4 regions of the Serratia sp. Sp408 genome follow, and region 4 is predicted to be linked to each of the others. Evidence: predicted binding sites of a transcription regulator. Region 4 holds the regulator's gene; each other region holds the start of a gene.

Region 1 (5,887 bases), on a different contig from region 4:
AACTTTCTGCGCCAATGCCAAACAGCTTGCTTTCCACGGCGTCAATGTGGTGCGCCGGATCGAGCTTTTCCGCCAGCACCTCATCCAGGGCGCTGACCAGACGCTGACGCGGGGCCAGACGATCGACCGGCGTGTCTTTCATGCCGTCCGGGACCCAGATATTCATCACCGATGCGCTGCCTAACTGCTGGCCAAAATAGGCGGAAACCCTGCGGCTGGCCTGGCAGTGTTCAATCCAGAAACGGCGAACCTGCGGATCGGCGCTGGACAGCGTAAAGCCGCTGGCGCTCAGCGGATGCGAGAAACAGGACGGATTGAAATCCAGCCCCAGATTGTGCCGTTTGGCCCAGTCAACCCAGTGCGTAAAATGGCGCGGCTCAATTTCATTGCGTGGGACCGGGGTGTCCGACTCCAGATAAATGGCATGCAGATTCAGCCGATTCGGGCCGGGGATCAGCGCCAGCGCCTGCTCCAGATCGGCACGCAGCTCTGCGGCGTTGCGCGCTTTGCCAGGATAATTGCCGGTGGCCTGGATACCGCCGGTTAACAGCCCCTGCGGGTTTTCAAAACCGGCGACGTCATCGCCCTGCCAGCAGTGTATCGATACCGGCAGCCGGTCCAGCGTGTCCAGGGCGGCGTCAACATCCACGCCAATGTCGGCAAAGCGTCGTTTGGCCAGTTCCCAGGCCTGTTCAATCGGGCTCGTCATACGCAAAATTCCTTAGAGGATTGGCTCAGCGACTGAAATTGCGGCCAGTGGGCGGCAAAATCCGGGTTGTCGTGAGGAGTAAAATGTTGCAACGGAAAATTGGCGGCCACCACCTGGCGGAAATGCTCAATATCATCCACGGCCCCCAGTGCCATCAGTTGTGCGCCAACGTTGCCGAGCGTGGAGGCTTCAATCGGACCTGCGCTGACCGCCAAACCGGTGGCATCGGCGCAAAGCTGGTTCAGCAACGCGTTCTGGCTGCCGCCGCCGACGATATGCAGTCGGCTTAACGGTCGCCCATGCAGATCGGCCAACTGTTGCGCCACCTGTCGATAAAGCATCGCCAGGCTGTCGAAAATGCAGCGCACCAGCTGTGCCGGCGTTTCCGGCACCGGCATGCCCCGTTCACGGCAACTGTCCTGAATGGTTTGCCGCATGCTGACCGGGTTGATAAAGCGGGGATCGTTGGGGTTGACCAGCCAACGGCACGCTGGTTGCTGCGCCGCCTGCGCGATAAGCGTCGGCAAATCGTCCAGCGGCAGTTCACGGGTAATACGTTGCAGCAACCACAGCCCCATGATGTTTTTCAGCACCCGGTAGCCGGTCGCGCCGCCTTCATTGGTAATATTCGCCGCCAGCGCCGCGTCATTCACCATCGCCAATGGGCTTTCAATGCCCATCAACGACCAGGTGCCAGAGCTCAAATAAGCGGCATCGGCATCCTGCAACGGGGTGGCCAATACTGCGCTGGCGGTGTCATGGGTGGCGACGGCAATCACCGGCACCTGGCGACCGCTTGGGCTACGCCAGTCACCGACGCGGTTGCCCGGCGGCGTCGGCTTGCCAAACCACTCGACGGGCACCCCGGCCCAGGCCAGCAGCTCGGCGTCCCAGCCGTCACTGGCGATATTCAGCAGTTGCGTGGTGCTGGCGTTGGTATATTCCCAATTAAGCTGACCGGTGAGACGATAGTGTAGATAGTCGGGGATCAGCAGCAGGTGCGCGACGCGCTCCACCAGCTCGGGGTGTTGCTGGCTCAGCGCCCGCAACTGGTACAACGTATTGAACGGCAGATACTGTATGCCGGTGCGCCGGTAGATTTCATCAGCGCCGAACTCACGCTGCGCCTGCGCCATCACCCCCTGGGTGCGGGCATCTCGGTACGAAACTGCCTGACCGACGCGTTCGCCGTGCGCATCCAGCAGTACGAAATCAACGCCCCAGGTGTCAACGCCAATACCGTCAAGCCGGATATTCTCCCCATCCAGATCGCACAGCGCCTGGCAAATATGCTGCTCCAGAGCCTCCAGATCCCAACACTGCTGACCGTTACGCTGTTGCAGGCCATTGCTGAAACGGCTGACCTCCCGCAGCGTCAGACGCTGCGATGCCGAATGATAGCTTGCCAGCATGACTCGCCCGCTGGAGGCGCCAAGATCGATGGCGGCAATATGATGAGTGGTCATAACACAAGCCCGTCGTTACAAGATGCAGGCAGTGTAGAAAGTTGGCGCTGCGGCAGCCTTCTCATCACTGCCAGCGCGTGCTATTGACTGGCAAAATGCCAAAGATGAATGTGAAACGGATCACGCTTTACTGGATGGGTTAACGCGCAGGGCAATAACGCTCCCTGAGGGTGGCAGGGAGCGGCGTAAGGGGGACGGTCAGCGGCCGGCGGTCAATGACCAATCGACGAGCCGCCCTTGGTCCATCATCACCGCGCGGTCGCACATATGGTCGATAACGTCGGCATCGTGGCTGACCAGGACCAGCGTCAGATCGCCAGCGCGCTTGAGGTCGTTCAACAGATTGAGAATTTCCGCCTGTACCGACATGTCCAGCGCCGACGTCGGTTCATCCAGCAACAGCAGCCTCGGTTTGAGCAACAGCGCGCGAACGATCGCCACGCGCTGGCGCTGGCCGCCGGAAAGCTGGTGCGGGTAGCGCGACAGCAGGCGGGGATCCAGCCCCACCTGGCGAAAACCGTCGGCAACTTTCTGTTCGATGCCCCTCTCCCCCAGCAGTTGCAGCGGCTCCGCCAGCGTACGCAGCAAACGGTGTTTAGGGTGCAGCGAAGCGTAGGGATCTTGAAACACCATCTGCACTTCGCGACGCAGGTTGCCGGTAAAGGCCTGTCCCGGCTCGATGCGTCGCCCAAACAGGCTGAACTCCCCCTGCCATTGGCCGTTCAAGCCGGCCAATACCCAGAGCAGCGATGACTTGCCGCAGCCGGACGGACCGACCAGACCGAAACATTCACCCGCGTCGATGCGCAGGTCGACGTCGTGTACTACGGTGCGCAGCTCATAGCCCTGACGATGGCTGACGCTCAGGCCATTCAATGCAATCAGGCTCATTTCAGCGCCTCCAGCAGACGTCGATCCAACACCGGCAAGGGTTGCCCACGCGTCGCCTTGCTCGGGCGGCACGACCACAGCGTTTGGGTATAAGGATGGCTGGCATGCGCCAACTGGTCGGCCGACAGCCGATCGACTATCCGCCCCTGATACATCACCAGCACCCGTTCACAGTAGTGTGCCACCTGCTGCAGGTCATGGCTGATCAGAATCAGTCCCATATTGCGCTGTTCCACCAGACGTTCAATCAGTTGCAATACCTGGCCGCGCATCTGGTGATCGAGTGCCGAGGTCGGCTCGTCGGCGATCAACAGCCGTGGGTCGTTAATCAGCGCGATAGCCAGCATCACCCGCTGCCCCATGCCGCCGGAAAGCTGATGCGGATAACGTTGGCTGAGCGTCTTCACCGCCGGCAAGCCGACCGCCGCCAGCATATCCAACACTTTCTCGCGTCGTTCGGCGCGTCGCAGTGAGCTATGCAGCAGCAGTGGTTCTTCCACCTGACGGCCGATCGGCTGAGTCGGATTCAGCGCATGCTTGGGATCCTGCAATACCATCGCCATCTTGCTACCGCGCAGCCGGCTCCATTGCCGCTCGCTGATACGCGTCAGATCGTCATCGTCCAGAGACAGGTGCTGCGCCCGCAGCTGCAATGACGACGGCAACAACCCCATCAAGGCACGGGCGGTCAGCGATTTGCCCGAACCGGATTCGCCCACCAGCGCCAACCGTTCCTGGCCGACGCGAAAAGAGATATCGTGAACCAGTTCCAGCGGCTGCGCTCGCAGACCGATCGACAAACGGTCTACGGTCAATAAGCTATTTGTGTCCATCTCGAGGATCCATTTTATCGCGCAGGCCATCGCCCAGCAGATTAAACGCCAGGCTGGCAAACAGGATCGCCCCGCCCGGCGCGGCGGCCACCCACCATTGATCGAAAATGACTTTGCTCCCTTCGGCGACCATCGATCCCCACTCGGCGGTCGGCGGCGCGACGCCCATACCCAGGAACCCCAGGCCGGCGGCGGAAAGGATAATGCCGCCCAGACTCAACGCGGCGCGCACCACCGCGCTCGGCAGGCATAGCGGTAAAATATGGCCGACCATCAGCCGCAACCCGCCAATGCCCTGCATGCGCGCCGCCGCCAGATAGTCGCTACGCCGCAACGCCAGCGTTTCCGCCCGCGCCTGCCGTGCGAACGGCGGCCAACTGGTCAATGCCAGCGCCAGCGCGCCGTTCATCAGCCCCGGTCCGAGCATGGCGACCAATGCCAGCGCAATCACCAGACTCGGCAACGACAGGAACACATCGGTGATGCGCATCAGAATGCGCTCCGCCCACCCGCCGAGATAACCGGCGCAGATCCCCACCAGCAGGCCGAGCGGAATGGTCAACAACAGGATCAGCGACACCAGCAGCAGGGTCGGGCGGGCGCCGTAAATGACCCGCGACAGCAAATCGCGGCCAAAGCCGTCGGTCCCTAGCCAGTGTTGCGACGACGGCGGCAACAGACGCAGTTCCATGTGCTGAATATTGGGATCGAACGGCGCCAGCCAGGGAGCGAACAGCGCCGCCAGGATCGGTACCGCCACCAACAGCGCGCCAACCGTCAGGGTCGTCAGGCTACGGCGTGACACAGCGCCCTCCAGCGCCGCGCCGGGCGATACAGGATCGGAAAATGAGTGGCTCATCGGGTTCGTGGGTCCACAAGGTAGGTTAAGGCATCCGCCAACGCGTTCAGCAGCACAAAACAGCTGCCGATCAATAGCGTGGCGCCGAGGATCGCCGGCGTATCGGCGGCAAACAGCGCATTGGTCAGGTAACGCCCGACGCCCGGCCAGGCGAAGACCGTTTCCGTCAGTACCGCCCCCTCCAGCAGACTGGCATAAGACAGCGAAAGTACGGTGATCAGGCTGCCCAAGACGTTGGGGAAGACATGGCGCAGCAGAATGCGCCAGCGTCCCGCCCCCTTCGAGCGCGCCAGCGTCACGTACTCCTTATTACACTCTTCCAGCATTGCGGCGCGCAACAGACGGGTAATGCCTGCCATAGACAGCAGCGCCAGCGCCACAACCGGCAGCCACAGATGGCCGAGCGCGTTATAGAACATCTGCCGATCGCCGGACAGCCAGCTGTCAATCAGAATAAACCCGCTGTACGGCTCCATGGTGTACAGATAGATGTCGTCAAGACGGCCCGGCCCGGCCGACCAGTGCAGTGTGGCATAGAACAGCAGCAGGCCGAGTAGACTAAGCCAGAAAATCGGCACCGAATAGCCGAGCAGCGAGACCAGTCGGGCGGCATTGTCCAACCAGCTACCCGGTTTGTATACCGCCAGCAGCGCCAAACAGATCCCCCCGAGCGCACCGAGAATAATCGCACAGGTCGCCAGCTCCACCGTGGCCGGGAAAGTGCGCAACAAATCGCTCAATACCGGCTGCGCGGTGATGCGCGAAATACCCATGTCGCCGTGCGCCAGGTGCAGTAGATAACGCCAGAACTGCACCGGCAGCGGCTGATCCAGCCCCAGATCGTGACGAACCTGGGCATAGGTTGCCTCGCTGGCGTGATCGCCGGCAATTTGCAAGGTGGGGTCGATCGGCGCCAGGTGGGAAAGCATAAACGTGAACAGCAGCAGGCCAAGCAGCGTCAACGCCAGCGACAGCGCCCCGCCCAGCAACCGCCCGCCCCAACGTCGGCCGTGCCGGGCAAGCCCGGCAGGAGTTTGACTGTCGATCATTACTTGGTGACCTGGCTGTAAAACACCATGTCGGGATTGATGCCCTGCACATAGCCTTTCAGATTATCGCGCACTGCAAT
Region 2 (5,887 bases), on a different contig from region 4:
GTCGTGATCCTTGAAGCGCATGCGGTTGACCTTGGAGTCGGTACAGGCCCCCATACCGATCACCACGTCACGCAGTTTGACATCGTCACGCACCGCGCCGCACGATCCCACGCGGATGATTTTCTTCACGCCGAATTCCGCGATCAGTTCACGCGCATAGATGGAGCAGGACGGGATCCCCATGCCATGGCCCATTACCGAGATTTTGCGGCCCTTGTAAGTGCCGGTGAAGCCCAGCATGCCACGCACGTTATTGACTTCCACCGCGCCTTCCAGGAAGGTTTCGGCGATATATTTCGCACGCAGTGGATCGCCCGGCATCAGTACTACGTCAGCGAAGTCACCCATCTCAGCGTTAATATGCGGCGTTGCCATAATTATTTTCCTTCAAATCATCGTCATGAATAAAAATGCGCCGGGCAGTCACCCGACGCCAACAGGTATTTAGAACATCGGTTTGCCGTATTCCATCGGCGACAGGCCAAAATAGTTGGCAACGGTCTGGCCGATATCGGCGAAGGTTGCGCGGTGGCCCAGCGAACCTGGCTGGATTTTCGGGCCGTACACCAGCACCGGAATGTGCTCACGGGTGTGGTCGGTACCGCTCCAGGTCGGGTCACAACCGTGATCGGCGGTGAAGATAATCATATCGTCATCTTTCACCAGCTTCAGCAGCTCCGGCAGGCGGCGATCGAACAGCTCCAGCGCGGCGGCATAGCCCGCCACGTCACGGCGGTGACCGTAAGAAGAGTCGAAATCGACAAAGTTGGTAAACACAATGGTGTTGTCGCCGGCTTTTTCCATTTCGCTTACCGTGGCGTCAAACAGCGCATCGATGCCGGTGGCCTTCACCTTTTTGGTGATGCCGACGTTGGCGTAGATATCGGCAATTTTACCGATCGACACCACTTCCCCGCCTTTCTCATCCACCAGCTTTTTCAGCACGGTAGGCGCCGGCGGCTCGACCGCCAGATCGTGACGGTTGCCGGTACGCTGGAAGTTGCCCGGCTTATCGCCGATGAACGGCCGCGCGATCACCCGGCCAATATTGTAGCCGCCTTCGGTCAGTTCTTCGCGGGCGATCTCGCACAGCTGGTACAACCGCTCCAGGCCAAAGGTCTCTTCATGGCAGGCAATCTGGAACACCGAATCCGCCGAAGTATAGAAGATGGGCTTGCCGCTCTTCATGTGCTCTTCACCAAGCTGATCGAGGATCACCGTGCCGGACGAATGGCAGTTGCCAAGGTAACCTGGCAGATTGGCGCGTTCGACCAGTTTATCCAGCAGTTCCTGCGGGAAACTGTTGTGTTCATCACTGAAATAACCCCAGTCGAACAGTACCGGCACGCCGGCAATTTCCCAGTGGCCTGACGGCGTGTCCTTACCGGAAGACAGTTCGCTGGCATAGCCGTAAGCACCGATGATATCGGCGTTTTCATCCAGCCCCTGCGGGAAGCTGCCGGTGGATTCCTGTGCCGCTTTGCCCAGGCCGAGACGGCTCAGGTTTGGCAGGGTCAACGGGCCATTACGGCCGGTATTGGCTTCACCGCGCGCACAGGCGGCGGCAATGTGGCCGAGCGTATCAGAGCCTTTGTCGCCAAAACGTTCAGCATCTTCGCTCGCGCCGATACCGAATGAATCCAAAACCATAATAAACGTACGTTTCATGCTGTTCTCCTGCGTGATACCCATTGTCTTTCGCGCTACGACGTTGTTGGCTGCGCGTTACTCGCTCCATCGCTGGGCCTTGCCCTTACGTGGTCGCGGTGGCCGATTTGTCACCCCGGTCAGTTACCGAACAAGTTCCGTTGCTGCCCGCCCTTGCCCTCTAGCCGTGGTGCGAAATCCGTTGGGTATATCCAGCAACCACTAAGATGAGCGGTTGCCATCAATTCAATATAGAAAGCCGACGTCAGGCCGTAATGCGCTGGTATACCACCGGCGTGGTTTCTGCAGCCGTAGTACCCAGCGTCATCGCGCTGCGCACCGCGTCAGCCGCCTGCTGCCAGCTCTCTTCGTCGTTGGCATGGATCACCGCCAGCGGGCGCTGGGTATCGACGCTGTCGCCCAGACGCGCCATATCGGTCAGGCCAACGCTGTAATCGATGCTGTCGCTTGCCCGGCGACGCCCGCCGCCCAACGTCACTACCGCCATGCCCAGCGCACGCGTGTCCATGGCGGTAACGATACCCGGCTGGTCGGCATACACCGGCTTGCTCATCATGGCAACCGGCAGGTAGTGGTCGTAACGCTCGACGAAATCGCTCGGCCCCTGCTGCGCCGCGACCATGCGGCCGAAGATGTCTGCCGCTTTGCCGTTGTCCAGCACCGCGTGTAACTTGGCACGCGCATCGGCGTCGTCGCGCGCCAAACCGCCAGACAGCAGCATTTCCACGCACAGTGCCATCGTCACGTCCAGCAGGCGCGGATTACGGTATTCACCGGTCAGGAAGCGTACCGCCTCACGGACCTCAACCGCATTGCCAGCGCTGGAAGCCAGTACCTGATTCATGTCGGTCAGCAGCGCGGTGGTTTTGCAACCGGCGCCGTTGGCCACGCCAACGATCGCCTGCGCCAAATCCTCTGACAGCGCGTAGGTCGGCATAAAGGCGCCAGAGCCGACCTTGACGTCCATCACCAACGCGTCCAGACCTTCCGCCAGTTTCTTGGCGAGGATTGAGGCGGTAATCAGTGGAATCGAATCCACGGTGGCGGTGATGTCGCGGGTAGCATAGAACCGTTTATCCGCTGGAGCCAGCGAGCTGGTCTGGCCGATAATCGCCACACCGACGTCCTTAATGATTTTGCGAAACGCGTTGTCATCCGGGAAAATATTGAAACCGGGAATGGCTTCCAGTTTATCCAGAGTGCCGCCGGTATGACCGAGGCCGCGACCGGAAATCATCGGCACGTAGCCGCCGCAGGCCGCCACCATCGGACCGAGCATCAGCGACGTGACGTCGCCCACGCCGCCGGTGGAGTGTTTGTCGACGATCGGCCCGTTCAACGACAGGCTGTTCCAGTCCAGCACCGTGCCGGAATCGCGCATCGCCATGGTCAGCGCAACGCGCTCCGCCATGCTCATGTCGTGGAAATAGATGGTCATCGCCAACGCGGCGATTTGCCCTTCAGACACCGCGTTGTCACGAACGCCATTGATGAAGAAACGAATTTCCTCTTCGCTCAACGGTTGTCCATCGCGTTTTTTACGTATTATCTCTTGAGCCAGGAACACAGCATCCCCCTGCGTGAGTGTAGGGTCATCACAACCACCGCAGTCCTGCCACGGTGGAAAATGTCATCAGTAGCTGCCAGCGGAAACCTGGCCGTCATGGCCCAGCGTCGTCAGCAGGCTCGCCAGCAGGCTGGAGGCGCCGAAGCGGAAATGGCGCGCATCAGCCCAGTCTTTGCCCATGATACGCTCGGCAAGTTGCAGATAATGCAGCGCGTCTTGCGCGGTGCGCACCCCGCCGGCCGGTTTGAAACCGACCCGTGCGCCGACGCCCATGTCGCGGATCACCGACATCATCAGCTCGGCACTTTCCAGCGTGGCGTTGACCGGGACTTTGCCGGTCGAGGTTTTAATAAAATCGGCTCCGGCGTTGATGGCAATTTCGCTGGCCTGACGGATCAGCCCGGCGTCTTTCAGCTCGCCGGTTTCAATAATCACCTTCAACAGCACCTTTGCCTGCTCGCAGGCCTGCTTGCACTGCTTGACCAGATCAAACCCGACCTGGGCATTGCCGGCCATCAGCGCACGGTACGGGAACACCACGTCAACCTCATCGGCGCCATAGGCAATGGCCGCGCGGGTTTCCGCCAGCGCAATGTCGATGTCGTCATTGCCATGCGGGAAGTTGGTAACGGTGGCGATGCGAATGTCCGGCGTGCCTTGTTCGCGCAGCGTTTTGCGGGCAATCGGGATAAAGCGCGGATAGATGCATATGGCGGCGGTATGGCCGGCCGGGCTGTTGGCCTGACGACACAGCGCGATCACTTTCTCGTCGGTGTCATCATCGTTCAGCGTGGTTAAATCCATTAAATTCAGCGCACGTTGCGCTGCGGCGGTTAATTCGGTCATAAAACTCTCCAACTGAGTATCTTGCCGTTGGCGAGCGGACTTGGTTCCATGAAGATAGCGCGGGGCAATGATTCCCCTCGCGGCAACTGAGATCCTTCTCACCGCAGATGTAATAGCTATTTGAACACGCTCCCTGGGGGAAAATCGTGTTCGGATTCACATTCTATGAAATAACACTGTAACAGGCCGGAATTATATGTGAAGAACATCACAAAAGAACGCGATATCGTTCACAAATTCGCTAAGGATTCGTGCCGGGATAACGGGCGCCCAACCGGACGCCCGTAACAGAGTTTAGCTTAAAGCGCCAGGAAGAACCCGGCGATGGTGGCGCTCATCAGGTTAGACAGCGTACCGGCCGCCACCGCTTTCAGACCAAAGCGCGCTATATCGTGGCGACGATTCGGCGCCATGCTGCCCAGACCACCCAACAGGATCGCCACCGAGGACAGGTTGGCAAAACCGCACAGCGCAAACGAGATGATCGCTTTGGTATGGGCAGAAAGCACCTGCAAGCCTTCGGCAGCCACCACGTCGTCCGGGCGCAGATAGGCGCCGAAGTTCATGTAAGCCACAAATTCGTTGACGATAATCTTCTGGCCGATAAACGAACCGGCGGTCATCGCCTCATGCCACGGCACGCCGATCAGGAAAGCAATCGGTGAGAAGATCCAGCCAAGAATCAGCTCCAGCGACAGTTGCGGATAGTCGAACCAGCCGCCGATACCGCCAAGGATGCCGTTCAGCAAGGCGATCAGCGCAATAAACGCCAGCAGCATGGCACCGACGTTCAACGCCAACTGCATACCGGACGCCGCACCGGACGCTGCCGCGTCAATGACGTTGGCCGGACGGTCGTCTTCAGCGATCAGCTTCATCGCATCGTCTTTATCGTGGGTTTTCTCGGTTTCCGGCACCATCAGCTTGGCGAACAGCAAGCCACCTGGCGCAGCCATAAACGAAGCGGCAATCAGGTATTCCAGCGGTACGCCCATCTGCGCATACCCCGCCAGCACCGAACCGGCCACCGAGGCCAGGCCGCCACACATGACGGTAAACAGTTCAGACTGGGTCATGGTGGCAATATACGGACGCACCACCAGCGGCGCTTCGGTCTGGCCAACAAAGATATTGGCGGTTGCCGACAGCGATTCGGTGCGCGAGGTGCCGAGCAGTTTTTGCAGGCCGCCGCCGAGCACGCGGATCACCAGTTGCATGATGCCCAGATAATACAGCACCGCAATCAGCGAGGAGAAGAACACGATCACCGGCAATACCCGCAGGGCGAAGACAAAGCCGCCGCCGCCGAACACCTCGAACATCTTGTCGGAAACCAGCCCGCCAAAAATAAAGGAAATGCCCTGATTGCCATAGGCGATCACGTTAGCCACGCCGGCCGACATGCCGCCGAGCACCGCGCGCCCCACCGGCACATACAGCACCAGCGCGCCGATGGCTATCTGAAGAACAAATGCCCAGGCAACGGTGCGCAGATTAATCGCGCGACGGTTGCTGGAGAGCAGTACCGCAATCGCGATCAGCGCCGCCATGCCGACCAGGCTCATGATGAGTTGCATGTAAAGTATCCCTGTTGCGAATAAAGTAATGCATCCCTGCCAAAGAGGAACACAGGGTTGCTTATGAATGTTTTCGGGGTGTGATTATACGGAGCGGGACGATACCCGCACCGATTCATATCACAAAAATATACAACCAGACGCAATAGAAAACATCATTACGTGACATTCATCACGGTTTAATCCTTCCGCATAACGTCAACTCGCCAGCCCTGATTGGCTACAGCGC
Region 3 (5,887 bases), on a different contig from region 4:
TTTGTCTGGATCCTGTGGAACAAGACCCGCTTTGGCAAAAACATCTTCGCCATCGGCGGTAACCCCGAGGCGGCGAAAGTCTCCGGCGTTAACGTTCCGCTTAACCTGATCCTGATTTATGCCTTGTCCGGGGTGTTCTATGCCTTCGGCGGCATGCTGGAGGCCGGGCGTATCGGCAGCGCTACCAATAATCTGGGCTTTATGTATGAGCTGGATGCCATTGCTGCCTGCGTGGTCGGCGGGGTGTCATTTGCCGGCGGCGTCGGCACGGTATTGGGGGTTGTGACCGGGGTTATTATTTTCACCGTTATCAACTACGGTTTGACCTATATCGGCGTCAATCCGTATTGGCAATACATTATCAAGGGCGGCATCATTATTTTCGCCGTGGCGCTGGATTCGCTCAAGTACGCCAAGAAAAAGTAATCAATTGCGCAGTAACAACACAACGGCCAGCAATTGCTGGCCGTTGTTGTTTGTGCCGCGCCGATGGCGCGCGTGCGATTATGATTTGCCGCGCGCTTTCTGTTTCTCTGCGGCCAGTTTATGTTCCAGCTCTACCAGCTGTTCCGGCGACACCGCCGGATAGCCCTGCGCATCCTCCGGCACCTTGTGCATCGAGGAAATCGGTATCAGCGGGCCGAGGAAGCGTGGTTCGCGTTTCAGGATATACAGGTCGTTCAGCGCCCCCAGACGGGCGAAAATCTCGCGCACCCGCACCGTCAGCATGTCTTTTGGCGACGGCACGGCGAAACATTGCGCCTGGATGCCCATATGCAGGGCAATGAACAGCGCGCGCTCGCAGTGAAAACGCTGGGTAATGATGGTGAAATCATTGGCGTCGAACACTTTGCGGGTGCGTACAATTGAATCCAGGGTACGGAATCCGGCGTAATCAAGCACGATATCGCTCGGCGCGATGCCGGCGGCGATCAGATCGCGCCGCATGGTCATCGGTTCATTATAGCTCTGCAGTGCGTTATCGCCGCTCAGCAGCAGGTATTTTACCTTGCCGCTGTTGTAGGCATTTATCGCTCCCTGAATGCGGTAGCGGTAATACTGATTGATCACACCGGTGCGGTAATATTTGGCGGTGCCGAGTACCACGCCAACCTGACGGTTTGGCAACTGTTGCAGCTCGTCATAAATATAGGGCGCGGTTTTCCAACTGATCCAGCGATCGAGCGCGATAGCCGATAGCATCAACACCGCGGTGATGACGAAAAGGCTGATAATCAGGCGTTTCCACATGTTGAGGCCTTACGCGCACAAATCTGAAAAAGGGTGGATCAAGGCTACTGTACCTGACTGGCGGACGCAAGCTGTCCACCGTGCCTAGCGCGGGGGCGCCGCATTTTTCAGCGCTTTTTACCATAAAAAAAGACCCGGCATGCCGGGTCTGTTGCTTTTATCGACAGATTAAAACGAGGTGCGTTTGTAACTGCGGTACTGCGGGCGCCAGAAGTTGTGTTCGATGGCTTTGGACAGCGCCTCTTCGGAGGTGACTACCGCCACGCCCTGCAATTGTGCCGCCTTGCCCACTTCCATGGCGATGCACTTGGAGACGCCTTGAATATCATCGATATCCGGCAGCAATGCGCCATGGCCATCGGTGGCCAGCGGTGAACAATCAGCCAATGCCCGGCTGGCGGCCATCAGCATGGCGTCGGTGACGCGCGCCGCGCCGGATGCCAGCACGCCCAGGCCAATGCCAGGGAAGATATAGGAGTTGTTGCACTGGGCAATCGGGAACTGCCGTTCCTTGTAATTCACCGGGGCGAACGGGCTGCCGGTAGCCACCAGTGCGGCGCCGTCGGTCCAGTGGATAATGTCTTCCGGACGAGCTTCCACGCGCGACGTCGGGTTGGACAGCGGCATCACTATCGGCCGTGGGCAATGCCGATGCATTTCGCGGATCAACTCTTCGGTGAACAGGCCTGGCTGGCCGGAAACGCCGATCAGAATGCTTGGCTTGGCGTTGCGTACCACGTCCAGCAGCGAAATCGCATCGTTGGAGACGTCCCACGCGGTCAGGTTTTCGCTTTTTTGCACCAGCTTGCTCTGGAAATCGAGCAGGTTCGGCAGCTTGTCGGTCAGCAGACCGAAACGGTCAACCATAAAGACGCGGGCGCGGGCTTCGTCTTCGCTCAGGCCTTCCGACTTCATTTGCGCGATGATCTGCTCTGCGATACCGCAACCGGCGGAGCCGGCGCCGAGGAAGGTGACGGTCTGGTCGCGCAATTGACTGCCGGCGGCGCGGCTGGCGGCGATCAGGCTGCCGAGCGTGACTGCAGCGGTGCCCTGGATGTCGTCGTTAAAGCAGCAGATTTCGTCACGGTAGCGGTTTAACAGCGGCGTAGCGTTGTTTTGCGCAAAGTCTTCGAACTGCAACAGTACATTTGGCCAGCGACGCTTGACCGCCTGAATGAATTCTTCGACAAACGCGTGATATTCGTCACCGGAGATACGCGGATGACGCCAGCCCATGTACAGCGGATCGTTCAGGCGTTGCGGGTTGTTGGTGCCGACGTCCAGCACTACCGGCAGCGTATAGGCCGGGCTGATACCGCCGCAGGCGGTGTACAGCGACAGCTTGCCGATAGGGATCCCCATGCCGCCAATGCCCTGATCGCCCAGGCCGAGAATGCGCTCGCCGTCGGTAACCACAATCACCTTAACGTTCTGCTTGGTGGCGTTTTGCAGCATATCGTCGATGCGGTCGCGATTCGGATAGGAAATGAACAGACCGCGTGCCCGGCGATAAATGTCCGAGAAGTGCTCGCAGGCTTCACCGACCGTCGGCGTGTAGATGATCGGCATCATTTCGCTCAGGTGGGCATCGAGCAGGCGGTAGAACAGCGTTTCGTTGGTGTCCTGAATGTTGCGCAGATAAATATGCTTGTCGTTGTCGTTTTTGAAGTCCTGGTATTGACGATAGGCACGTTCAACCTGTTCTTCAATGGTTTCTACCGCCTCCGGCAGCAGGCCGTGCAGATTGAAATGGCTACGCTCGTCTTCTGTAAATGCACTGCCTTTGTTGAGCAGCGGGAATTCCAACAGAATTGGACCGGCATAGGGGATATACAGCGGGCGTTTGCTTTCGTATTCAAGTTCCATCAGTTTACTCTTAACGTATCAGATAATTTTTATAACTGGTGATCCTAAAAGATAAGGAAAATATGTACAGCAATTGTTATCGGATCATGAGGCAAATTGATGAAATTATCGACGTTCAAATCATTTTTTAACTAAAAAAAGTGTTTTAGAAGATGAATGGCATTGTATTTGGCCGGCGGGACTGGTAGCTGCGGAGCCGAACGGCCCCGCGTCCAAGGCGTCAGAAGGTGATACGGCTGACCGCGTCGCAACCCAATGCCGCCAGCGTGGCGCGGGTGGCATCCCATTGGCTGAGTATGGCGCTCTGCGGCTCCGCCAACACCGCGCGGCGGATTTGCCGGCAATCGCCGCCGGAGAGGTTTAACAGTACCAGTGCCGCTTGCAACGGCGGCAGGCTTGGGTTGAAGGCGGCGTTTTCGGCATAGCGACCCGCATGGATTTTACCTTCGGCGGTTTCCAGCGCTACGCCGCTGTGGGCGTTGCTGTAGGGCGCATGGCTGCGGTTGGCGGCGTTCAGCGCCGCCTGGTCCAGTGGGTCGTTCAGCGGCAGTTGGAAACCATGATCCACCGGGTCCATCAACAGGGTGCTGATAGCCAGATCGCGCGGGCCAAATGCATCCGGCAGATAATCTGCCAGCGTGGCCGCGTCGCGCCCCGGCAGGCGAATTTGCAGTTCACCACCGCTGTTCAACTCGTTCATAAACTGGCGGCAGTGGCCGCACGGCGTGTAGTTGACGGTGATGGAGGCCAGTGAGCGTTCGCCACGCAGCCAGGCGTGGGTCACTGCACATTGTTCGGCATGGATGGTTTGTTGCATCGGCGCGCCGTGAAATTCCATATTGGCGCCAAAATACAGATTGCCGCTGACGCCGCGGGCGATGGCACCGACGTTGAAATGTGAGATCGGGGTTAAGGAACAGGTTGCCGCCAGCGGCAGCAGGGCAAATGCCAGGGCATCATCATCCAGCCCGCAGCGCTGCTTGATTGCCTCAACCTGGCTGAGGTCGAACATCGCCGGGAAATCAGGTGTGTCCATATAAGGCTGCAGGGCGCTTTGCAAGGAAGCGGGCAATTGGCTGAAAGCGGTGTGAAAACGCGTATGCATGGTAGGTCTCTCTATTGATTAACGGGGAGGCCGCTGTTACCGATTCACATCGTTGGCGGTTTGCGCCACGCCTGACGTATCAGGCTTTTGCAGGCAGCCGCCGCAATGCAATCTCGAATTAATTGGATAGGGCATTCTAGGCAGCCCGCCATCAATAAAGTGTGATTAAGATCTCCTTATTGGTGAAATTCATGTAATAGAAATCATTATTGCGAGATGTATCGCAAGTTTTGGCCTTAGGCAAACAGATGCAACAGCAGCGGGAACAATAACGGCGCCAATAACGAGGTAATAATCCCGCAGACAACCAGAGCCAGTGAGCTGAATGCGCCCTCCTGATAGTCCAGTTCTACGCTACGCGCGGTCCCCAGGGCGTGTGATGCGCTGCCCATCGCCAGACCACGTGCAGATTTGGTGTTTATCCTCATCAGGTTGAAGAGGGGGTGGGCGAAAATAGCGCCGAAAATCCCGACAAAAATCACGCAGACGGCGCTGATGGCCGGAATGCCGCCGATCGATTCCGCCGTTGCCATGGCGATCGGCGTGGTGACCGATTTTGGCAGGATTGACGCGACGATTTCTGGCGTAGCGCCCATCCACAGCGCGATGGCGCCGCCGCTGATCATCGCGGTCAGACTGCCAATAAAGCACACGGTAATGATCGACTTCCAGCGTGCGCGGATCTGGTGTATCTGTTCATACAGCGGAAAGGCCAGCGCCACCACCGCAGGTTGTAAAAAGTCGTTCAGTATCTTGCTGCCCTGGAAGTAGCGTTGGTAAGGAATACCGGTGAACAGCAGAAAAGGAATGATGATGGCCATCGACACCAGCAGCGGGTTGAGCAGTGGCATTTTCAGTCGCTGCGACAACGCCCGTGCCGCGTAAAACACCACCAGCGTTAACGGTAACGACCACCAGATGTTATCCATCATTTGTCCTCCTTGGCATCGCGCTTGCCAGCGGCCAGGCTACGGTCGCGGTGAAAATAGTGGGAGGAATAACCCACCACCACCAGTACCAGCACGGTACTGACCAGGCAGGACACCAGCAGCGGCGCCAGATGATCGACAATCTGCCGATAATATTGCATGACACCGACGCCAATCGGCACAAACAGCAATACCATGTAACGGATGAAGACGTTGCAGCCCGGACGCACCCATTTGGCTGGCAGCAGTTGCGATGACAGCAGCGCAAACAGCAGCAACATGCCGATGATGCTGCCGGGGATGGTGATGGGTAAAAGGGCGGAAATCGCATTGCCGGCAAACAGGCAGAGATAAATTAAAGCGAAGGCCCGCAGGTATTTCCAACACAGTGCGAATAGGTTGGTCATGATTCTTTCCTGTTTAACTGATGTATTCATCATACAATTAAACTGTGAGCTTGGCCACAAAACACGCCATGAATCCTGTCTATGCATACGATGCCATTAGGCGCTATTGACGGCATGGAACAAGTGTAGGTTACGCCTCCTGTGCCAGCCGCTGTCGTTGCGCCAGCCGATGTCCGAGAAAGAAAAACAGCAGGCTGAACAGTGCGGCAGCAATCAGCATGACGAACATCAGCGCCGGTGCGGCATAGCTCAGCAACAGGCCGCACAGTACCGGATTGATGGCCCCTCCCAGATTGCTGAGGTTTTGCACGCCATAGTAACTGCCTTTT
Region 4 (5,887 bases):
GGTGCCGAATGAAAAACTGCAGGCGCGGCTGGCGGCGATCGGCGTCACCGATTGGCAACCGCAAGCCTGTACCATTATTCCGTGGGATATTTACGGTGAAAAAGGCCACCCGATCCGCGCCACCGTATCCGATCTTGGCCCACTGCTGCTGGCGCGTCTGCTGGATCTGAACGAGGTGCAAAGCGGTGTGTTGCAGTTGGTGTTCAAAATCGCCGATGACAACGCCTTGCTGCTGCTGGATATGAAAGATCTGCGTGCCATGGTGCAGTACGTCGGCGACAACGCCAAGCAGTTCCAGACCCAATACGGCAATATCTCCTCCGCTTCGGTCGGCGCCATTCAGCGCGGGCTATTGACGCTGGAAGAGCAGGGTGCCAATCAGTTCTTTGGCGAACCGATGCTCGACATTAACGATCTGATGAAAACCGATGCCAATGGCCACGGCAACATCAACCTGTTGGCGGCAGACAAACTGATCAACCAGCCAAAACTGTACTCGGTCTTTCTGCTGTGGCTGCTGGCCGAGCTGTTTGAACATTTGCCGGAAGTGGGCGATCCGGAACAGCCGAAGCTGGTATTTTTCTTTGATGAGGCGCATCTGTTGTTCAACGACGCGCCGCCGGCACTGCTGACCAAGATTGAGCAGGTGGTACGTCTGATCCGCTCAAAAGGCGTCGGCATCTATTTTGTTACGCAAAACCCGCTGGATATTCCCGACAGCGTGCTGGGCCAGTTGGGCAACCGTGTGCAACACGCGCTGCGTGCCTTTACGCCACGCGATCAGAAAGCGGTGAAGGCGGCGGCGCAGACCATGCGCGCCAACCCCGACTTTGATGCGGAAACGGCGATTACCGAACTGGGCGTCGGTGAAGCGCTGGTGTCGTTCCTGGATGAAAAAGGGCGGCCCAACGTGGTGGAGCGGGCAATGGTCATCGCGCCGGAATCGAAGATGGGCATGCTGGGTGCCGACGGGCTCAACAGCGCGATCAATAAATCGCCGCTGTATGGTCGCTATGAAGATATGGTCGATCGCGAGTCCGCCTATGAAAAACTGTCTTCGGAAGGTTTCGCCACCGTAGGCACGCCACCGCCGGGGCAACCGGCACAGAAACCGGCGGCGGATGCAGCCGGTGGTGGCCTGATGGGCGGGTTGAACGATCTGCTGTTCGGCTCTACCGGTCCACGCGGCGGCAAGCGCGATGGTATTGTTCAAACGGCGGCCAAGAGCATGGCTCGCGACCTCGGCAAGCAGATTTTGCGCGGCGTTTTGGGATCGATTATGGGCGGCCGTAAAAAGTAAGCGGAAAATTTCGTCAGCGGCAGTAAACTAGCGCAGCTTTTTTCTGCCTGGACATGTCATGCTGCTGCTGATTGATAACTACGACTCTTTCACCTACAACCTGTACCAATACTTCTGCCAGTTGGGCGCCGAAGTGTTGGTCAAGCGCAACGATGAATTGCAACTGGCCGATATTGAACGGCTTGCGCCACAGCGACTGGTGATTTCACCCGGCCCGTGCACGCCGAATGAGGCGGGCATTTCTCTTGCTGCCATTCGCCACTTTGCCGGCAGGCTGCCCATTTTGGGCGTATGCCTCGGCCATCAGGCGTTGGGGCAGGCGTTTGGCGCCACGGTGGTACGCGCCCGTCAGGTGATGCATGGCAAGACCTCTGCCATTCGGCACCATAACGGCGGCGTTTTTGCTGGGCTGAACAATCCGTTGACCGTAACCCGTTACCACTCGCTGGTGCTGGAAGCCGCCACGTTGCCAGACTGCTTTGAGGTAACCGCCTGGAGTGAGCGCGACGGCGAACCTGACGAAATCATGGGGATCCGCCATCGTCAGCTGGCGCTGGAAGGGGTGCAGTTTCACCCGGAAAGCATTCTCAGCGAGCAGGGGCACCAACTGCTGGATAATTTCCTTAAAAGTTAACCGGTTATGAGTTTTTTTCCTTTTTTGGCGATTTAGGTTTGCCCTTGATTGGTTTTTTATGCATATTTTGTGATTATATTTTCACTTAATGGCAACATTGAAAATCCGATCACGTTCAGGGTGGACCCAATAATGACCGAAAAATACCCAGTCAGCCGCAATACGTTCGACCAGGTTATTCTGCCTGTTTATGCACCTGCCCAGTTTGTCCCCGTCAAGGGCAAGGGCAGCCGAGTGTGGGACAGCAACGGCAAGGAGTATATTGATTTCTCTGGCGGTATTGCGGTGACTGCGCTGGGGCATTGCCACCCGGCATTGGTGGCGGCGCTGAAGCAGCAGGGTGAAACCCTGTGGCACACCAGCAATGTCTTTACCAACGAGCCGTCGCTGCGCCTGGCCAGCAAGCTTATCGCCGCGACTTTCGCCGATCGGGTGTTCTTCGCCAATTCCGGCGCCGAAGCCAACGAAGCGGCATTCAAGCTGGCGCGCCACTATGCCATTACCCGCCACAGCCCGTACAAAACCAAAATCATCGCGTTTTATAACGCGTTCCATGGCCGTACGCTGTTTACCGTCTCGGTTGGCGGCCAGGCGAAGTATTCCGACGGCTTCGGGCCGAAGCCGGCCGACATCGTGCATGTACCGTTCAACGATCTGGCGGCGGTCAAGGCGGTGATGGACGATCACACCTGCGCGGTGGTGATGGAGCCGATTCAGGGCGAAGGCGGTATTACTCCGGTGGATGCGCAGTTCCTGCAAGGTGTGCGTGAACTGTGCGATCGCCACCAGGCGCTGTTGGTATTTGATGAAGTGCAAAGCGGTATGGGGCGCAGCGGCAAGCTGTTCGCCTATATGCACTACGGTGTGACGCCGGATATTCTGACCACCGCCAAAGCGTTGGGCGGCGGTTTCCCGGTCAGCGCCATGCTGACCACCGAGGAGATTGCTTCGGTGATGCAAGTCGGTACCCACGGCACCACCTATGGCGGCAATCCGCTGGCCTGCGCGGTGGCGGAGGCGGCGTTGGACGTGATCAATACCGCCGAAGTGTTGAGCGGCGTCGAACAGCGTCATACGCTGTATGTTGCGGCGTTGCGGGACATTGGCGAAAAATACCGTATTTTCAGCGAGATTCGCGGTATGGGGCTGTTGATCGGCGCCGAACTGACGGCGCCTTACCACGGCAAGGCACGTGATTTCCTCACCGCGGCCGCCGCGCGTGGCCTGATGATTTTAAATGCCGGGCCGAACGTGATCCGATTTGCGCCGTCGCTGGTCGTTGAGCCGCAAGATATTGCCGACGGTATGGCGTTGTTTGAGCTGGCGGTTCAGGACGTGATCAACGCCGGGTAGCTACCCACTGGCGGTCGGCAGACGGTATCGGATGTCCGACTGTGCCCACGGTAAACGGCGCATAAAAATGCCGGTCAGCGTTAACTGACCGGCATTTTTTGAAGCGTGCCGTTTTAATGGATTAACGGGTACCGTAGACGACGATGGTTTTGCCGTGTGCGGAAATCAGGTTTTGATCTTCGAGCATTTTCAGAATACGGCCAACCGTTTCGCGTGAACAACCGACGATTTGACCAATTTCCTGACGGGTGATTTTAATTTGCATGCCGTCCGGGTGAGTCATGGCATCCGGCTGTTTGGCCAGATTGAGCAGGGTTTGCGCAATGCGGCCGGTAACGTCTAGGAAGGCGAGGTTACCCACTTTCTCTGAGGTGATCTGTAGGCGGCTTGCCATCTGCGCCGACAGGCGCATCAGAATGTCAGGGTTCACCTGGATCAGCTGACGGAATTTCTTATAGGAAATTTCAGCCACTTCACAGGCGGTTTTAGCCCTAACCCAGGCGCTGCGTTCCTGGCCTTCTTCAAATAATCCAAGTTCGCCGATGAAATCGCCCTGATTGAGATAGGACAGGATCATCTCTTTGCCTTCTTCATCCTTGATCAGCACCGCAACGGAGCCTTTCACGATGTAGTAAAGCGTTTCGGCCTTTTCACCTTGGTGAATCAGCGTACTTTTCGATGGATATTTGTGGATATGGCAATGAGACAGGAACCATTCGAGAGTAGGGTCTGTTTGCGGTTTGCCGAGAACCATTCGCTGTTATCCTCTGTTGTAATCTGCCTGTATCACAGGGGTCAGAGTTCCCTGTCAAACGTGTTATGGCTGTCCATGAGCGGCGACCATTAACCGTTTTTGAGGCGTGACGTAAAAATACGCTATTGCCCTAGCATATTAACTTGCAGTGAGAGCTGCAAGCTACATTCTGTTAACATACACATTAAGGTGCCTTTCCGTGGGCATTTCCCTGAAAGCGCTGTCCAGAAAGCGTTATTGCGGCTCTGTTTGTAGCACAGAGTGACGCGGGTGTCTTGTGTTGTCTCGCTCACACATGACCAGTATCAGGTTCCGTTGCCAGTTTTGCTGCTAACGCGTAGTCTGATGACAAAGAATCAATCGGAGTCATGAGCATGCAGGCAAGAGTCAAATGGGTTGAAGGGTTAACGTTTCTTGGCGAATCGGCGTCTGGCCATCAGGTATTGATGGACGGCAATGCCGGTGACAAGGCGCCAAGTCCGATGGAAATGGTGCTGATGTCCGTGGGGGGATGCAGCGCGATTGACGTGGTGTCGATTTTGCAAAAAGGCCGTCACGACGTGCGTGATTGTGAGGTAAAACTGACCTCTGAACGTCGCGAAGAGGCACCACGGGTATTTACCCATATCAACCTGCATTTTATCGTCAGCGGTAAAGGGCTTGGCGACAAGGCGGTGGAGCGTGCGGTGGATCTGTCTGCCGACAAATACTGTTCGGTAGCGCTGATGCTCGGCAAGGCCGCCAGCGTTACCCACAGCTTTGAAGTCCGGGAAGTGGCCTAATGGCATGTGGCGCGGTGGCCTAATCCTCCCCGCGCCCGTCCGGTGTCGCCTGGCTACTCAATCTTTTTGCCTTCCAGCAGCCGCTGCACCAGCGGTGCCATGATCAACTCCATCGCCAGTCCCATTTTGCCGCCGGGCACCACCAGCGTATTGATGTGCGAAATAAACGAGCCTTGCAGCATCGCCAGCAGATAAGGGAAATCAATCTGATCCAGCCCGCGGAAGTGGATCACCACAAAGCTTTCGTCCAGCGACGGGATGGCCTTGGCGGCAAACGGGTTGGAGGTATCCACCGTTGGCACGCGCTGGAAGTTGATGTGGGTGCGTGAAAACTGCGGTGTGATGTAGTTGATATAGTCTTCCATCGAACGCACTACCGAATCCATCACCGCTTCGCGAGAATGGCCGCGTTCGCCAGTATCGCGGATCAGCTTCTGGATCCACTCCAGGTTGACGATTGGCACCACGCCGACCAGCAGATCGACCTGCTGTGCCACGTCATGCTGATCGGTGACGACGCCGCCGTGCAGCCCTTCGTAGAACAGCACGTCGGTGGGTTCCGGCAGGGCTTCCCACGGTGTAAAGGTGCCAGGAACCTGGTTGTACGGCACGGCTTCGTCATAGGTGTGCAGATATTTACGTGAACGGCCGCTGCCGCCGTTGCCATATTCACGGAAGCTCTGCTCCAGCAGGCCGAAGTCGTTGGCTTCGGGGCCAAAATAGCTGATATGACGGCCGAGGTCGCGCGCCTTGCGGATCGCCGCGTCCATTTCCGGCCGGGTGTAGCGGTGGAAGCTGTCGCCTTCCAACTGTGCGGCGCGAATATTCAACTGCTGGAATATTTTGCGGAACGCCACGCTGGTAGTGGTGGTGCCGGCTCCGCTGGAGCCGGTTACCGCGATAACGGGATGTTTGGCAGACATACGATATGTTACTCCGTCTAAAATGCGTGTTTTATCCGTCGTACCTCAGCTGCTTTGCTGTAGGCCGCCTCGATGCAACTCGAGTGCTGTAGGGTATGGCACATTGATACCTGATTTTTCCCGTCAGTCATAGGGCGGATT

The links. Region 4 encodes CRP, which controls carbon source genes, mostly activating them, when cyclic AMP is high. Its sites were predicted from a motif close to ATGTGANNNNNNTCACAT; they were not measured.
Region 1: the regulator CRP is predicted to act here: its motif matches at 2,284-2,301, upstream of rhaB (rhamnulokinase).
Region 2: the regulator CRP is predicted to act here: its motif matches at 4,278-4,295, upstream of deoC (deoxyribose-phosphate aldolase).
Region 3: the regulator CRP is predicted to act here: its motif matches at 4,382-4,399, upstream of cdd (cytidine deaminase).

The regions. Positions count from the first base shown of each region.
Region 1 is NZ_JBXUFT010000001.1:896,648-902,534, reverse strand. It holds gene AC2AXP_RS04245 (L-rhamnose isomerase) at 1-709, opposite strand, end outside; gene rhaB (rhamnulokinase) at 706-2,175, opposite strand; gene AC2AXP_RS04235 (ABC transporter ATP-binding protein) at 2,374-3,066, opposite strand; gene AC2AXP_RS04230 (ABC transporter ATP-binding protein) at 3,063-3,899, opposite strand; gene AC2AXP_RS04225 (ABC transporter permease) at 3,886-4,758, opposite strand; gene AC2AXP_RS04220 (ABC transporter permease) at 4,755-5,807, opposite strand; gene AC2AXP_RS04215 (ABC transporter substrate-binding protein) at 5,807-5,887, opposite strand, start outside.
Region 2 is NZ_JBXUFT010000005.1:233,223-239,109, forward strand. It holds gene deoD (purine-nucleoside phosphorylase) at 1-375, opposite strand, end outside; gene deoB (phosphopentomutase) at 445-1,668, opposite strand; gene deoA (thymidine phosphorylase) at 1,913-3,235, opposite strand; gene deoC (deoxyribose-phosphate aldolase) at 3,302-4,081, opposite strand; gene AC2AXP_RS16470 (NupC/NupG family nucleoside CNT transporter) at 4,381-5,658, opposite strand; gene AC2AXP_RS16475 (bifunctional metallophosphatase/5'-nucleotidase) at 5,879-5,887, opposite strand, start outside.
Region 3 is NZ_JBXUFT010000001.1:623,616-629,502, forward strand. It holds gene mglC (galactose/methyl galactoside ABC transporter permease MglC) at 1-426, shown strand, start outside; gene sanA (outer membrane permeability protein SanA) at 505-1,251, opposite strand; gene AC2AXP_RS03075 (NAD-dependent malic enzyme) at 1,420-3,117, opposite strand; gene cdd (cytidine deaminase) at 3,338-4,222, opposite strand; gene AC2AXP_RS03085 (CidB/LrgB family autolysis modulator) at 4,459-5,154, opposite strand; gene AC2AXP_RS03090 (CidA/LrgA family protein) at 5,151-5,558, opposite strand; gene AC2AXP_RS03095 (MFS transporter) at 5,689-5,887, opposite strand, start outside.
Region 4 is NZ_JBXUFT010000007.1:166,135-172,021, forward strand. It holds gene AC2AXP_RS18770 (helicase HerA-like domain-containing protein) at 1-1,300, shown strand, start outside; gene AC2AXP_RS18775 (aminodeoxychorismate synthase component II) at 1,359-1,934, shown strand; gene argD (bifunctional acetylornithine/succinyldiaminopimelate transaminase) at 2,067-3,287, shown strand; gene crp (cAMP-activated global transcriptional regulator CRP) at 3,409-4,041, opposite strand; gene AC2AXP_RS18790 (OsmC family protein) at 4,416-4,823, shown strand; gene AC2AXP_RS18795 (phosphoribulokinase) at 4,877-5,746, opposite strand; gene AC2AXP_RS18800 (YheU family protein) at 5,886-5,887, opposite strand, start outside.